2 regions of the Photobacterium sp. 270122K genome follow, and region 1 is predicted to be linked to the other one. Evidence: predicted binding sites of a transcription regulator. Region 1 holds the regulator's gene; the other holds the start of a gene.
The links. The regulator CRP, encoded in region 1, controls carbon source genes, mostly activating them, when cyclic AMP is high. The targets are predictions, from matches to a motif close to TGTGANNNNNNTCACA.

Region 1 (7,818 bases):
CGACTTGCTGCTACTCGATGAACCGACCAACCACTTGGATTTGGATGCCGTAATGTGGCTGGAAAAATGGCTGCAGAACTACCGAGGCACGCTGGTACTGATCTCCCATGACCGTGATTTCTTGGATCCGGTGGTCAACCGTATCATCCATGTTGAAAACCAGACCATGAACAGTTACACCGGTAACTATTCCTCGTTTGAGAATCAGCGTGCTGAGAAGCTATTGCTGCAACAGGCCTCATACCAGAAGCAACAAAAGCAAATGGCGCACATGCAGTCGTACATCGACCGCTTCCGCTACAAAGCAAGTAAAGCCCGTCAAGCACAAAGCCGCATCAAAGCCTTAGAACGCATGGAAAAAGTGCTGCCTGCGCAGTTCGATAACCCGTTCAGCTTTGAATTTCGCGATCCTTCCGCCTTGCCCAATCCGATTTTGATGATGGATCAAGTGGCCGCCGGCTATGACGATAAACTGATCCTGGAAAAAATCCGTTTGAATCTGGTGCCGGGCAGCCGCATCGGGTTACTGGGCCGTAACGGCGCGGGTAAATCAACCCTGATCAAAATGCTGGCCAACGAGTTACCGGCAAAAGCCGGTGACATGGCGTACTCGCAAGGCGTGAAAATCGGCTACTTTGCCCAGCATCAGCTAGAGACCTTGTACCTCGACGACACCCCGGTACAACATCTGGCCCGTATCGCACCGGATGCCACCGAACAGCAACTGCGTGATTACTTGGGCAGCTTCGGCTTCTTGGGTGACAAGGCATTAGAAAAAGTCGGTCCGTTCTCGGGCGGCGAAAAAGCCCGTTTGGTCTTGGCATTGATCGTGTGGCAGCGCCCGAACTTGCTGTTGCTCGATGAACCGACCAACCACTTGGACTTGGACATGCGCCAAGCGCTGACCTTCGCTTTGCAGTCGTATGAAGGGGCGATGGTCATTGTCAGCCACGACCGTTACTTATTGCGAGCTACCACCGATGATCTGTACTTGGTGCATGACCGCAAAGTTGAACCATTTGATGGTGATTTGCAGGACTATCACAAGTGGCTGACCGAACAGCAACGTAACGAACGTCGCGAACTACAAGCCAGCAAACCGGAAACGGTCAAAGACAACAGCGCCGCATCACGTAAAGAGCAAAAGCGCCTGGAAGCGGAATTCCGTAAGCAGACCGCCCCAATGCGTAAGCAGATCGAGAAGCTGGATAAGCAGATGGAAACGTTGAGTGCGACACTGGCGGATGCCGAAACGCACCTTGCTGATGTCACTATCTACGAAGCCGACAACAAAGCGCGCCTGAACGAACAACTCAAGCGTCAGGCCGAAGCCAAATCGGCGTTGGAAGATGTCGAGATGGAATGGATGGATCTGCAAGAGCAGCTGGAAGCGCTGGAAGCTGAATTCTTGGCCCCGAATGCGTAACGCTATTCTATAACAAGGTAATACCTCATGACCCCAACGTTGACGGCAGCGGATTTTTGGCAATTTTCATTGCACCACTACCGTCAAGCGGGGGTTGAAGCCGCCTGTTTACGCTTCCAAGACCAGTATCAGGGCAACGTTAACCTTGCCCTGTTGCTGCATTGGCTCGATACACAGTCACTTGCCCTTCCTCCCGAAGGACTAACAACACTGCTGACCACTCTCACGCGCAGCGATCGACCTCTGCAACAGTTTCGCGCCCAACGCCGTGCACAAAAAGCCCACCTCTCGACGGCCGCCTATCAAGCTCTGCTCGCGGAAGAATTGCAGCAGGAACGCCAGCAGCAAGCCGATATCGTGCAACAGTGCCACGCCTTATTGCCACTCAGCGTCTCAAACTCCGACATTCTGCACTCAAGCATTCCACACACCACCACTTCGCTTGTCCTTGCCCCTTGCAATCTTTTCGCCTATTGCCAGCATTGCCATGCCCCCACCGCCCTGTACCGACAATTACAAGGTCACACCACTGACTAGCCCGCGCCCTTTCACTGGACGATATCCCAATCCCGGCGTTATGCTTTCTGCACTTTTCTTCCTTTACGGTCTTATACGCCCGAAAAGGTGTGTTTATCAGGAGTCATCATGCAACCGTTCACCCCGGCGCACGGCTTACGCAATGCCCATCTGCAAACCTTGCTGCCGCGCTTTCTTCGCCGCCAGCCCCTGTTTGAACCGATCACCCAACGCATTGATACCCCCGATGGCGATTTCCTCGATTTAGCTTGGACCGCCCCGCCTGAACAATGCGCCCCTGACCAACCCGTGATGATCCTGTTCCACGGCCTAGAAGGCAGTTTTAACAGCCCCTATGCCAACGGCCTGCTGCATGCGACAAAGGCGCAAGGCTGGCTCGGGGTAATGATGCATTTTCGTGGGTGCAGCGGTGAAATCAATCGTCTTCCCCGCAGCTACCATTCGGGGGAAACAGGCGATGCGCGTTTCTTTTTACAATGGCTGCGTCAACACCTGCCAACGCAACCCTTTATGGCCGTAGGCGTGTCACTGGGAGGCAACATGCTGGTTAACTATCTGGCAGAAACCCAGCAAGACTCCGGACTATTGGCAGCACAAGTGATCTCACCGCCACTCGATTTGGCAGCTTGCTCAAGCCGCATCCAACAAGGCTTTTCTCAGGTATATCAACGTTACCTGCTGAGCTCGATGAAAGGCAATCTCGACCAGAAAATTCAGGCGCACCCGCTGGCCATGCCGCTCGATACCCACGCCGCGCAACGTATTCGTACCTTATGGCAGTTTGATGAGCACATCACGGCGCCTTTGCACGGATTTGCTAATGCCGAGGACTATTACCAGCGATGCAGCGGCTTAGCCAAACTCGAGCGCATTACCACCCCACTGCGGATCATTCATGCCAAAGACGACCCGTTCATGACCGAGGCCGTGATCCCGCAACAGTCGCTGCCGTCGCACATTGATTACCACCTGTCAGATCACGGCGGACACGTCGGGTTTGTCACCGGCCACTGGCGTCAGCCGGTCTTTTGGTTGGAGCACACGGTACCCGCGTGGTTCCTGCAGCAACTGCAAGCCCTCTACAAGTGACAATATTGCCAATATAATAGGGGATTCTGTTCAACCATGATGACCCCCCCATGATTATTCCTTGGCAAGACATTGACCCCGAGACCCTGACTAACCTGATTGAGCATTTTGTGCTGCGCGAAGGCACTGACTACGGTGAACAAGAGCTCAGCATGGCCAGCAAAGTACAGCATGTCCGTCAGCAACTCGAAAGTGGCGACGCGGTCATTTTCTTTTCGGAATTGCACGAAACGGTCGATATCAAACTGCGCCGCGACTTAGGGCGCGCCTGATCCCATCGCCGTCGCATCGCTATGCAAGATCGTGATACCTGCCTCAAGGATGCTGGTTCGGTTAGCCCACCAGCATTTTTGACAATCCAACTTGCTATTATCCTGCCAGACTGTTAATAACTCTTTCCGTTAATGTTAACGACAGGGTTTGTCATGTCAGCAAAACATCCGATCATAGCCGTCACGGGATCGTCGGGGGCCGGCACCTCCACCACCTCCGAAGCGTTTCGTAAAATGTTCAATATGATGAACATCAATGCCGCTTGGCTGGAGGGGGACAGCTTTCACCGCTTCACTCGCCCCGAGATGGATGTCGAGATCCGCAAAGCCAAAGAGCAAGGTCGCCATATCAGCTACTTTGGCCCGCAAGCCAATGACTTCCCGCTACTGGCTGATTTTTTCCGCCAATACGGTCTGGATGGCAGCGGCCAATACCGCCGTTATCTGCATACCTTTGATGAAGCCGTGCCTTATAACCTGATGCCCGGCACGTTTACCCCTTGGCAATCATTGCCGGAAAATACCGATGTGTTGTTTTACGAAGGGTTGCATGGCGGTGTGGTCGACGGTGACACCAATGCGGCGCAGCATGTCGACTTATTGATTGGCATGGTGCCGATCGTGAACTTGGAGTGGATCCAGAAGATCGTGCGCGATACCCGCGATCGGGGCCATTCGCGTGAAGCGGTGATGGAATCGATTGTCCGCTCGATGGATGATTACCTCAATTACATCACCCCCCAGTTTTCCCGCACCCACATTAACTTTCAGCGCGTGCCGACGGTAGATACCTCTAACCCTTTGAGCGCAAAAGCCATTCCAAGTTTGGATGAGAGTTTTGTCGTGATCCGTTTTCGTGGGATCAAGAAGGTCGATTTCCCCTATTTACTGTCAATGATCCAAGGCTCCTTCATGTCACGCCATAACACCTTAGTCGTGCCCGGCGGTAAAATGAGTTTTGCGATGGAGCTGATCATGCGCCCCTTGATCCAACAGTTGATTGATACGGGGAAGATTGGCTGACAAGGGCAAGGAAAAGCAGGGATGAGGAACAAGTTTGCGCGTTTATAGGGATAGGGACGAGTTTTCGAGTAGCGAGTGACGAGTAAAAGCGACTGTGGTTCTGTGGTTCTGTGGTTCTGTGGTTCTGTGGTTCTGTGGTTCTGTGGTCAAAATACCGCTTCTCATTCAAGATTCAAATACTTCAGTTCTCGCTCTTACCATAGGGCCTTAGGGCCCAAGGACCGCTCTCGACCGCCTTTGCTTTTTCGCACTTACTCGCCCCTCGTCCCTTCTTTCTGTCTTACCCTTCAATAATCTCGTACGAGTGGGTCATCTCGACGCCTTCACCCAGCATCAAACACACTGAGCAGTATTTCTCTAACGAATCCGCCACGGTTTTGGCCACCAGCGCTTCATCGAGGCCTTTGCCTGTCACCACAAAATGCAGATTGGCCGAAGTAAACAAACGTGGCGCTTGCTCACGACGCACTGCTTTGATTTGTGCTTCACACGCGGTGATCGGCTGACCGGCTGACGTCAATCCGTCCACGACATCCACCGAACTGCATCCCCCTGCTGCCATTAAAACCAGCTCCATCGGACTGGGTGCTTTTTCGCCACCCTTGCCGTCCATCACCACACTATGACCTGAATTTGACTGGCCTAAGAAGGTCATCCCTTCTACCCATTTAACGCGTGATTGCATTGCATTCTCCTTACTACTTTTGAGGGATTTGGGCACTATCTAACAACCGTGTGATCATGTGCACACTTATGGGTATAAAATGGCCGCGCCCGATAGATCAATATCAAGAAAAGCGTGCCGAAAAAAGATAAACTCTGAACTAATTATTCAGGTCAGCTTGCAGCCTTGCCGTTGACTGAATATCCTAAACGGCGAACTACATTATTGTTAGGCCCGGCCTCAAACGTATAGGGACGTCGTTGTTGGGCAACAAACGCAGAGGAAGTTAGTAATATGGTTCCAGGTAAACCTCAAACAGATCCAACTTTAGAGTGGTTTCTTTCCCATTGCCACATTCATAAGTACCCGTCAAAAAGCACGTTGATTCATGCGGGTGAAAAAGCTGAAACGCTCTATTACATCGTTAAAGGTTCTGTTGCTGTTCTCATCAAGGATGAAGAAGGCAAGGAAATGATCCTGTCTTACCTAAACCAAGGTGACTTCATTGGTGAGCTAGGTCTGTTTGAAGAAGGCCAAGAGCGTACCGCATGGGTACGTGCAAAGACCCCTTGTGAAGTGGCTGAGATTTCATTCAAGAAATTCCGTCAGCTGATCCAAGTCAATCCAGACATCTTGATGCGCCTATCTGCACAGATGGCAAGTCGCTTACAGGTGACAAGCCAGAAAGTGGGCGACCTTGCGTTCTTGGACGTAACCGGCCGCATCGCGCAGACATTGCTGAACTTGGCTAAACAGCCAGATGCAATGACGCACCCAGACGGCATGCAAATCAAGATCACCCGTCAGGAGATTGGTCAGATCGTTGGTTGTTCTCGTGAAACCGTTGGCCGTATCTTGAAGATGCTGGAAGAGCAAAACCTGATTTCTGCTCACGGTAAAACGATCGTGGTGTACGGTACGCGCTAAACGTACAAGTCACACCAATAAAAAAAGCCGCTCATTGCGGCTTTTTTTTCACTTTGCGTATCGCTATAGGGCATATTTGTTAGCAAGCTCACTCTTTTCCTTGTTTGCCACGTCCACACTTGATGCTACATTATGCATATAAACGCACTCTGATTTCTATGGATGGAAATACACGCGATGGACATTGAACGTTTCTCTCAGCATCACACCACACTCTCTGCGGGCACCACCTTCCCCCTGCCGACAACGGTAGAACTCACCGGCTTTAGTGATGGGCGATCCTTCTTGGAACAACACGAACTTCCCCGTTACGGCACCGTGCGTCCCGGGTTAGAGATCTCTCCCCTCGACAGTCGCCATCTGTAGAGAGTGACTATCTGTAGAGAGTGACTATCTGTAGAGAGAGACTATCGACCTTTGGTCATCACGGCTCTCTGGCCGTCACAGGCGCATCGGTGCTTTCGAAGATCTTATCGGCAGACGCTTCCACAAAGCCTGAAAACAAGGCTTCTCCCTCTGCGGTCGGATAGCGTTTGGCAAATTCATAAAAGCCACCGGGAATGGTATAGACCCCGTCAGTAAAGCCAACGTCGATCTGATCGGCCAAGGTGGCCGATTGCTCCAACATCACCGCAGGGGATCCTTTCACGTCCCCGCCTGATGCATTAATGGAAAACCCATTGTGTAGCAACAGATGGTTCACTTCCGCCACCTCGGTAAATTGCTCAAGGTGATTGATACTGACAGTAAAATGGTTCGCACCAAAGCCGTGCGCGGCCAACCAGCCCGCATATTCGCTTTCCGCATACAGTAACTCATAGGTGGCGTAATCCAGACCCCAAGCGCGACCACCAAACAGGAATGACGGATCCCGCATCACCGACTCCGGCACCTGATCAATCAAATCCCGCACGGTTTCTTGAAACAAGGCGCTGAACTGCCCCACCATCAATTCACTGATAAACACTTTAGGCGCAAGGGGGTTAGGGTGCTCAAAATGCTCAGCATAGAGCTTTTTCCCTTCAAAATGGTACCTCCCCATCGGCTTATACCCGATCGCAATGAAGGGGGCGGCGAGTCGGTCTAACCCGACTTTGGGTAAATTAAACGTCCGCAACGCGATGTGGTCATTGTGCAGAGGCTCTTCTTCCGTCAGCAAATCATGTATGTCTTGCGCTGACGGGCATAGACGCTGCACATAGTCTTGCCACAAGTTATCAAATAATTGCACTACCCGTTCCATCTCATCCCCTCCTCACAAGGTGATATCACACGCTGTCTATTTCGCTGTTACGTTAACGGCCTCGCTCGCTACTGAGGGTGGCTCCCCATGCCAGGGATCGGCTGGGCGGGCAACTCAGGTTGTGCCCCTTCCATCGACGCCATGGGATAGGCACAGTAATCGGCAGCATAATACGCACTCGGGCGTAAGTTACCCGATGCCCCCGGGCCACCAAAGGGTGCATCGCCACTGGCACCGGTCAACGGTCGGTTACGGTTTACGATCCCGGCGCGGATATGATCGAGAAAGTACGCCCATTCCGGATCGTCGGTCGAGATCAATCCGGCGGATAACCCAAAGCGGGTGGCATTGGCCAGCGTCACGGCGTCTGCCAAGGTGTCATAACGCACGACCTGCAACAAGGGGCCAAAATATTCTTCATCCGGCAAGGCCGCAATCGCCGTCACATCAATGATGGCGGGCGTCACGATCGCCCCTTGCCCACGAGTGGCGGTGAGCAGACTTTGCCCTCCTAACGCCACTAAGTCGGCCTCGGCTTGTACGATACGCTCGGCGGCGGCCACGGATATTTGTGGCCCCATAAATGGCGCCGGAGACGCAAAAGGCCCATCGACATGCAGCTGCTGCGTTAACGTCA
Region 2 (7,818 bases), on a different contig from region 1:
TATCCGTTTCACCGCGCCGACAACCGCATGATGGGGTTGCTCGGCCGTGATGCTCACTTGCACTCACTGGTCATAACATAATGACAAAACAAGGCAAATACAGCGTAAATCTTATTTCGATGGTGCCGGTCAATCATACCAAGGCAACCTAGGCCTCACCATGAAAGTTACGTTTCCAGCTGTGGACAATGTGTTTCCAGAACGAAAAACTGACCACCGGAGTAAACAACGCGACCGTCACTAGGTAAAAAAGCGTTCGACGATCCACTGGTACGCAATCCCGCCGCCGTAGACCCCGAAAATGCCCATCACCCCTGATAACACAGGCGGTGCTGGGATAGGCAATTTGATCGCTGAAAACAGGACCCCCACGATAAAGCCCGCAACAACGGCTAACAGTACTTCACTCATGATTTTTCTCTCTGTCTGCTTTTGCACACAGAAAGTGTAGTCGCCTAAACCACGAATGTAATGCTAGCAAAGGGGGACAGCAGAAACCGGAGCGCAATCGATTTTATGACATGTATTGGCCACAAGATCGCAGATGTTTACCGTATGTGTTGATCGGAGAGAAGCAGGATACGAGATGTGCAAGCACAGAACCTAGAACCTAGAACCTAGAACCTAGAACCTAGAACCTAAAAATACAGGGACGAGGGACTAGGAACGAGAAATGCGGGAATCCGTGGCGAGTAGCGAGATAAAGCAAGAAAACCAAAAGCAGGAACGAGGAACTAGGGACGAGAAACGCGACACTCAACACTCGAAACTCGATTCTAGGTTATCGACACAAACAAAAACGCCGCGGTGATTGCTCACGGCGGCGTTCTTTATTCAGCGAGGCTCGAACTTACATTGCAGACAATGTAACGAACAGACCTGCGATTGTCGCTGACATCAGGTTAGACAATGTACCTGCTGCTACGGCCTTCATACCGAAGCGTGCGATGTCGTGACGACGGCTTGGTGCTAGACCACCCAGACCACCCAGTAGGATAGCGACTGAAGATAGGTTAGCGAAGCCACACAATGCGAACGAGATGATAGCTTGTGTCTTATCAGACATTGCCGCACCGGTGTTAGCAACCAGCATACCGCCTTCCGCTGCATCTTTCAGGTAAGGGGCAAAGTTCAAGTAAGCCACGAATTCGTTCACAACCAGTTTCTGACCGATGAATGAACCCGCTACTGTTGCTTCTGACCATGGCACACCGATAAGGAATGCAAGTGGTGAGAACACGTAACCCAGAATCAATTCTAGTGTTAGGTGAGGCATACCGAACCAACCGCCGATGCCGCCCAACATACCGTTAACCAGTGCAATCAAACCGATGAATGCAAGTAGCATCGCACCAACGTTCAACGCAAGTTGCATACCTGAAGAAGCACCCGCAGCGGCTGCATCAATCACGTTTGCTGGCTTGTCGTCGCCTGACGTTGCGTCTTCAGCCAACTGAGTGACAGGCGTTTCAGTTTCAGGCTTGATGATCTTAGCAAATAGAAGACCACCTGGCGCTGCCATGAATGATGCGGCAATCAAGTACTCTAGTGGTACACCCATTGACGCATAACCCGCCAATACACCACCCGCAACAGACGCTAGGCCACCACACATAACGGCAAACAGCTCAGACTGTGTCATCTTCGGTACGAACGGACGAATCACCAACGGTGCTTCTGTTTGACCGACGAAAATGTTCGCTGTTGCAGACATAGATTCTGCGTGAGACGTGCCCAGAACTTTACGTAAACCACCACCAAGAATGTTGATGACGACCTGCATGATGCCCAAGTAGTACAGCACGCTGATCAGTGCAGAGAAGAAAACAATAACAGGTAGTACACGTAGGGCAAAGACGAAACCGCCGCCGCCGAACAGTTCAAACATTTTGTCTGACGTTAAACCGCCGAACAAGAAGTTGATACCGTCGTTACCATAGTTGATAACGTTAGCAACACCTTGAGACATGCCGTATAGCACGTCACGACCGACTGGTACATAAAGAACAAATGCACCAATAATAAATTGGATGGCAAATGCACCACCAACAGTACGAAGATTAATAGCTTTACGGTTATCAGATAGAAGTACAGCAATCAGTAGCAGTACTACCATCCCAACCAGGCTCATAAACACGCTCATAGTTTATGGCATCCCTCAAGTTAAGTTTGGCGTCTCGACAATTCGGCTCATTAAGAGTCCGGCGCATTATACTCATGCAACGCCGGATAAAATAATGCCGACATCACAATTTGCAAGGAAATGAAGTGAAAGAAAAACACCAAACGTGAGGTTGATCACATAAAACAGGATACGATTGCGCAATCGTTTAGCGCAATCGTTTTTTATGTGAGCTCGGTTCACATCGGAATACCAAAAAGTTCAGCGGTGGTTAAGGTAACTACATGCTCAACATCTCGTTCGCTTTCCCCTCGGATCGCTGCAAGTTCATGCAACACATGCACCAATCGGTCTGGTCGGTTCGGTTGCCCTTGATAGCCAGCAATAGGCATATCCGGCGCGTCCGTTTCCAGTAACAACGCCGTCAATGGCAAGGCCGCTATCGTCTGACGTGTCTTATTGGCGCGCGGATAGGTTATCGTACCCCCCACCCCAATATTGATACCTAGATCAAGAAGCTGTTTCGCTTGTGGATAGCTCCCACTAAAAGCGTGATAGACCCCACCTGCAACCGGTGTCTGTTGCCGCAACAAACGCACCAATTCGGGAAACGCGTTGCGACAATGCAAGATCACAGGCAGGCGATACTGATTTGCCAATTGGAGCTGTGCGTCCAATAACGCCATCTGTTGATCTTTATTGGCATCAGCAATGGCAAAGTCTAGTCCACATTCCCCCACTGCAACGCATTTGCTGCGCAATTGTGCTCGCAAAAATGCGTCAGCCGCCAGTGCATCTGCCAGCGCGGTGACATCCGATGGCGTATGCTCGGCACTGAAAAAAGGGTGTAGACCTAAGGCAAAGTAGATCCCGTCATGCTGTGTGGCGAGGGCTTGTACCGCCGCCCAATTGCGCACACCAATGGCAGGGATCACCAACTTTTCAACCCCAACGCGCCGCGCGTCCGCTAAATACTGCGCCGGATCGTCACAAAACGGGGCAAAGTCGAAATGACAATGGCTATCGATCAGCATGCGTTGTCCGTCTCTGGTTTTGCTTTAGCTTTATTCGCCTCTGGCTCGGCCGATACTGCAGCTTGTTTGGCTTGTCGCGCACGCTGAGCCGGATGCCGCGGATCATCCTCGTCATAGCGCACCGGCGCACAACTGCGCCGATGCTCCGGGGCTAATCCCATGTCTCGACACCAACGGTCATACGCCGCCAGGGCGCGTCGTAATACAGCTATCATGGGTTCTCTTTTTTATTCCTCATTCTTTCTTCCGGTTGTGGCAACGGTCACGCAGTTCTCGCTGACACCTCTTGAGTCGACTTGGCGACCATAACAACCATACTTCGGCCACTGATCAGCATACGGTCATACGGATAAATCGGTGCTTTGCCGACCGGATAAATATCGTGCGGAGCCGCTTTGGCCGTGTTGATCAACATGTGCCATTCGCTGCCTTCACGGCTGGGTAAGGTAAAGTTCAGCGGATCCCAGTAGGCATTACACACCACGTACAGCTCATCTTGGGTGATCGGATGGTACACGGTCAACGCCAACGAGTGTGAATGTTCCGACCAATCCGGTTGATCCGGCTGCACCCCGTGCCAGCGAATGCTCACATCTTCCAGCACCTCATTGAGGGAAATGTGCATGTTCCAATCAAAAACCGGTTCCGCGGTGCGGATCTCACTGAGCAACGTCACAAACCGCAGCAAGTCACTATGCTTGTCCACCAGCGTCCAGTCCATCCAGCTGATCGGGTTATCCTGACAATAGGCGTTATTGTTCCCCTGCTGAGTACGGCGCACTTCGTCCCCCATGCTCATCATCGGGGTACCCAGAGACAAAAACAGGGTCGCCATCATGTTCTTACACTGACGGTGGCGCAGGGCTTCAATGTCATGGTTGTCGGTTGGCCCTTCCACCCCGTAGTTGCTGGAAATATTGTGGTTATCCCCATCACGGTTAGCTTCCCCATTGGCCAAGTTATGCTTCTGGCTATAGCTGACCAAATCGTTCAGGGTGAAACCATCATGGGCACAGATGAAGTTCACGGAACGATGCGGAGTGTGGTGGTGACGGCAATAAATATCGGGTGAGCCTAATAAACGAGAGGCGAACCGGCTGACACACCCGCTGTCGCCGCGCCAAAATGCACGCACATCATCACGGTATTTGCCGTTCCACTCGTTCCAGCGATCCCCAATGAAGGAGCCCACTTGGTACAGACCGGCGGCATCCCACGCTTCGGCAATGATTTTGGTGTTACACAAGATAGGATCCGAATCGATGGACCACAGCAACGGCGGCTCTTGCATCGGATGGCCTTGACTATCACGGGATAAGACGGAGGCTAAGTCAAACCGGAAGCCATCGACATGCATTTCCGTGACCCAAAAATGCAGCGCATCAATGATCATTCGGCGCAACACACTATGGTTCGCGTTGCAGGTATTGCCACACCCACTGTAGTTACTGTAGTGGCCATTTTCGTGATCAATCAGGTAATACGCGCCGTTCTGTAAGCCTTTAAAACAGAAGGTCGGGCCGTGTTCATCGCCTTCGGCGGTATGGTTAAACACCACATCCAGGATCACTTCAATGTCTGCTTTGTGCAGCTCTCGCACCAAGGTTTTGAACTCATCAATGGCGCTGAGTGGATCGTTTTCCACGCTGTAACCGGCATGCACGGCAAAGAAGTTGATCGGGCTATACCCCCAATAATTTTGCTTGCCGTCGGGGGCATCATCCACATCAAACTGCTGCACCGGCATCAGTTCAACCGCAGTGACGCCCAAGGCTTTCAGGTACGGGATTTTTTCAATCACACCGGCATAAGTGCCCCGCAAGGTAGGGTCAACACCCGATGATGGATCGCGGGTAAACCCGCCGACGTGCATTTCATAGATGATGGTATCGGTCAGGGAATGGCGTGGGGCCCGTACCCCTTGCCAGTCAAACCCGCGGTGATCTACCACGATGCTTTTCATGCAGGCATCGATATTACACTCTGGGGCGATCGCCCGTTCACGGGAGTACACCGTTCCCAAGCTGATCGCCTGACTGTACGGGTCAATCAGCACTTTCTCTGGGTTAAAGCGCAGCCCTTTGTCGGGGATCCAAGGACCATCCACCTGTAAGGCATAATGCTGGCCGTGGCCGATGTTACCGACAAAGATAAACCAGTAATGGCCCCGTTTATGCAGGGAAGGATCCAATTCAAACGAATGCTGCGGGCGAGTGGCATCAGCATGGGTGAACAAATGCAACGTCACCCGTGTGGCGTCTTTGGAATAGACGCTAAAATTCACCCCATCAGCAAGGACAGAGGCGCCGAGTGGGTGTGCTTCACCTTGTAAGGTATACACCGATTTTTCGGCGGCGAGCATACGGCTTAACGCCGCTGATGCATCATGGGTCGGATGGTCTTTCATCGGTCTGCACTCCTTGGCTTGACGATAAAGGCACGCGATAACGGGACACCTGTGCGCGTACGGTGTGGCCGTTCTGCGTGATCGATTTACCCCAAATAGTAGACCTTATCCTTCGGTCGGTAGCCAGTGATAGCGCGGTGTTTCACAAAAGCATAAAAAAGCCGTCACAACTGTGACGGCTTTCGTTTTCTTTCCTACCAGCAACGGGCATTTTCCCGTTTACTCGTGAAAATTAGTGTTCGCGTGTCGCGCGGAAATCCACTTCTGGGAAACGCTCTTTCGCCAGGTTCAGATTCACCATGGTTGGCGCGATGTAGCTCAGGTTGTCACCGCCATCAAGGGCAAGGTTCGCCTGGTTCTTACGTTTAAAGTCTTCAAACTTCTTCACGTCGTCACATTCCACCCAACGGGCGGTTGCCACGTTCACACCTTCGTAGATGGCTTCTACGTTGTACTCAGACTTCAGACGGGCCACAACCACGTCAAACTGAAGCACACCGACTGCACCCACGATCAGATCGTTGTTCTGCAACGGACGGAAAACCTGTACTGCGCCTTCTTCAGACAGCTGTACCAGACCTTTTAGCAACTGCTTCTGCTTCAAAGGATCTTTCAGACGAATGCGACGGAACAGTTCCGGTGCGAAGTTCGGGATACCCGCAAACTTCAGGCTTTCACCTTGCGTGAACGTATCACCGATCTGAATAGTACCGTGGTTGTGCAGACCGATGATGTCACCCGCATACGCGGTTTCAGCACGTGAACGGTCGCCCGCCATGAACGTAACCGCATCTGAAATGCTCACCAATTTACCGGTACGCACGTGGTTCATCTTCATGCCTTGGGTATACGTACCGGATACGATACGCATAAAGGCGATACGGTCACGGTGTTTTGGATCCATGTTTGCCTGGATCTTAAACACGAAGCCTGAGAATTTCTCTTCTGTCGCTTCAACATCACGCTCTACCGCTTGACGCGTTTTTGGCGCTGGCGCCCACTCGGTCAGGCCATCTAGCATGTGGTCAACACCGAAGTTACCCAATGCCGTACCGAAGTACACTGGCGTCAGTTCACCGGTCAAGAACGCTTCAAGATCAAACTCTGGGCAGGCACCCATCACCAATTCAAGCTCATCACGTACGTTTGCCGCCAGGCTTGCACCGACTTTCTCATCAAGCTCTGGGTTATCCAGCCCTTTAATGATGCGCACTTCTTGGATTTCATGGCCGTGACCTGATTCATACAAAATCGTCTCATCACGGTGAATGTGGTAAACGCCTTTAAACTCTTTACCACAACCAATTGGCCAGGTAATTGGCGCACACATCATACCCAATTCGTTTTCTACTTCGTCCAAGACTTCCATTGGATCACGTACTTCACGGTCCAATTTGTTCATGAACGTCACGATCGGCGTATCACGCAGACGAGTCACTTCCATCAGCTTACGGGTACGATCTTCGACACCCTTCGCCGCATCGATCACCATCAAACAGGAGTCAACCGCCGTTAGCGTACGGTAAGTATCTTCCGAGAAATCTTCGTGTCCCGGGGTATCCAGTAGGTTCACCAAACGGTCGTTGTAAGGGAACTGCATCACCGATGTGGTTACCGAGATACCACGTTCTTTTTCCATCTCCATCCAGTCAGATTTCGCATGCTGGTTAGAGCCACGGCCTTTAACGGTACCGGCTTTCTGGATCGCGTTTCCGAATAACAGCACTTTTTCAGTGATGGTTGTTTTACCCGCATCGGGGTGAGAAATGATCGCAAACGTACGGCGTTTGTTCACTTCAGGTAGAAAAGACATAAGCGTTGATAATCCTGTGAGAGATTTCAATAATCGAACTGCGTCCCGTGCAATACACGCTGACGGGTTGGCAAGCTCCTAATGCCAAGATCCACGGGGATCCGGCGTCTCTGCGCTGGCAGACATAGATAAATCAATAAATGGATGAATCAATAATCAACAATTACATGACGTCCTCTAGCTGGCACAGCATCGTTATAAGGTGATAGGAGCGTTGAATATGGCGGAATTATACGCAAACTCCGCCCAAAGCGACAGAGGCAAGAGGCCTCTGTTTGTGCGGGGGATTACCTGCGCAACGGCTACATCATCATATACGTCATGATTAACGCATCTTCGCGGCCATTGTCTGCAGGGTAGTAACCCACACGTCGGTTGATTTCATTGAAACCTAACGATTCATACAGCTGATAAGCACGGGTGTTGCTTTCTCGCACTTCCA

Region 2: the regulator CRP is predicted to act here: its motif matches at 2,288-2,303, upstream of ACSF8W_RS18955 (NupC/NupG family nucleoside CNT transporter).

Annotation. Positions count from the first base shown of each region.
Region 1 is NZ_JBPOEN010000009.1:205,905-213,722, reverse strand. Features, by position in the region: gene ACSF8W_RS17170 (ABC transporter ATP-binding protein) at 1-1,426, shown strand, start outside; gene ACSF8W_RS17165 (TIGR02444 family protein) at 1,454-1,963, shown strand; gene ACSF8W_RS17160 (hydrolase) at 2,072-3,052, shown strand; gene ACSF8W_RS17155 (YheU family protein) at 3,103-3,324, shown strand; gene ACSF8W_RS17150 (phosphoribulokinase) at 3,478-4,347, shown strand; gene ACSF8W_RS17145 (OsmC family protein) at 4,628-5,032, opposite strand; gene crp (cAMP-activated global transcriptional regulator CRP) at 5,306-5,938, shown strand; gene ACSF8W_RS17135 (hypothetical protein) at 6,116-6,304, shown strand; gene ACSF8W_RS17130 (DUF1338 domain-containing protein) at 6,363-7,181, opposite strand; gene astD (succinylglutamate-semialdehyde dehydrogenase) at 7,250-7,818, opposite strand, start outside.
Region 2 is NZ_JBPOEN010000011.1:136,843-144,660, reverse strand. Features, by position in the region: gene ACSF8W_RS18960 (XapX domain-containing protein) at 241-411, opposite strand; gene ACSF8W_RS18955 (NupC/NupG family nucleoside CNT transporter) at 851-2,143, opposite strand; gene ACSF8W_RS18950 (TatD family hydrolase) at 2,362-3,156, opposite strand; gene ACSF8W_RS18945 (DUF5363 family protein) at 3,150-3,371, opposite strand; gene glgX (glycogen debranching protein GlgX) at 3,419-5,563, opposite strand; gene prfC (peptide chain release factor 3) at 5,796-7,376, opposite strand; gene rimI (ribosomal protein S18-alanine N-acetyltransferase) at 7,679-7,818, opposite strand, start outside.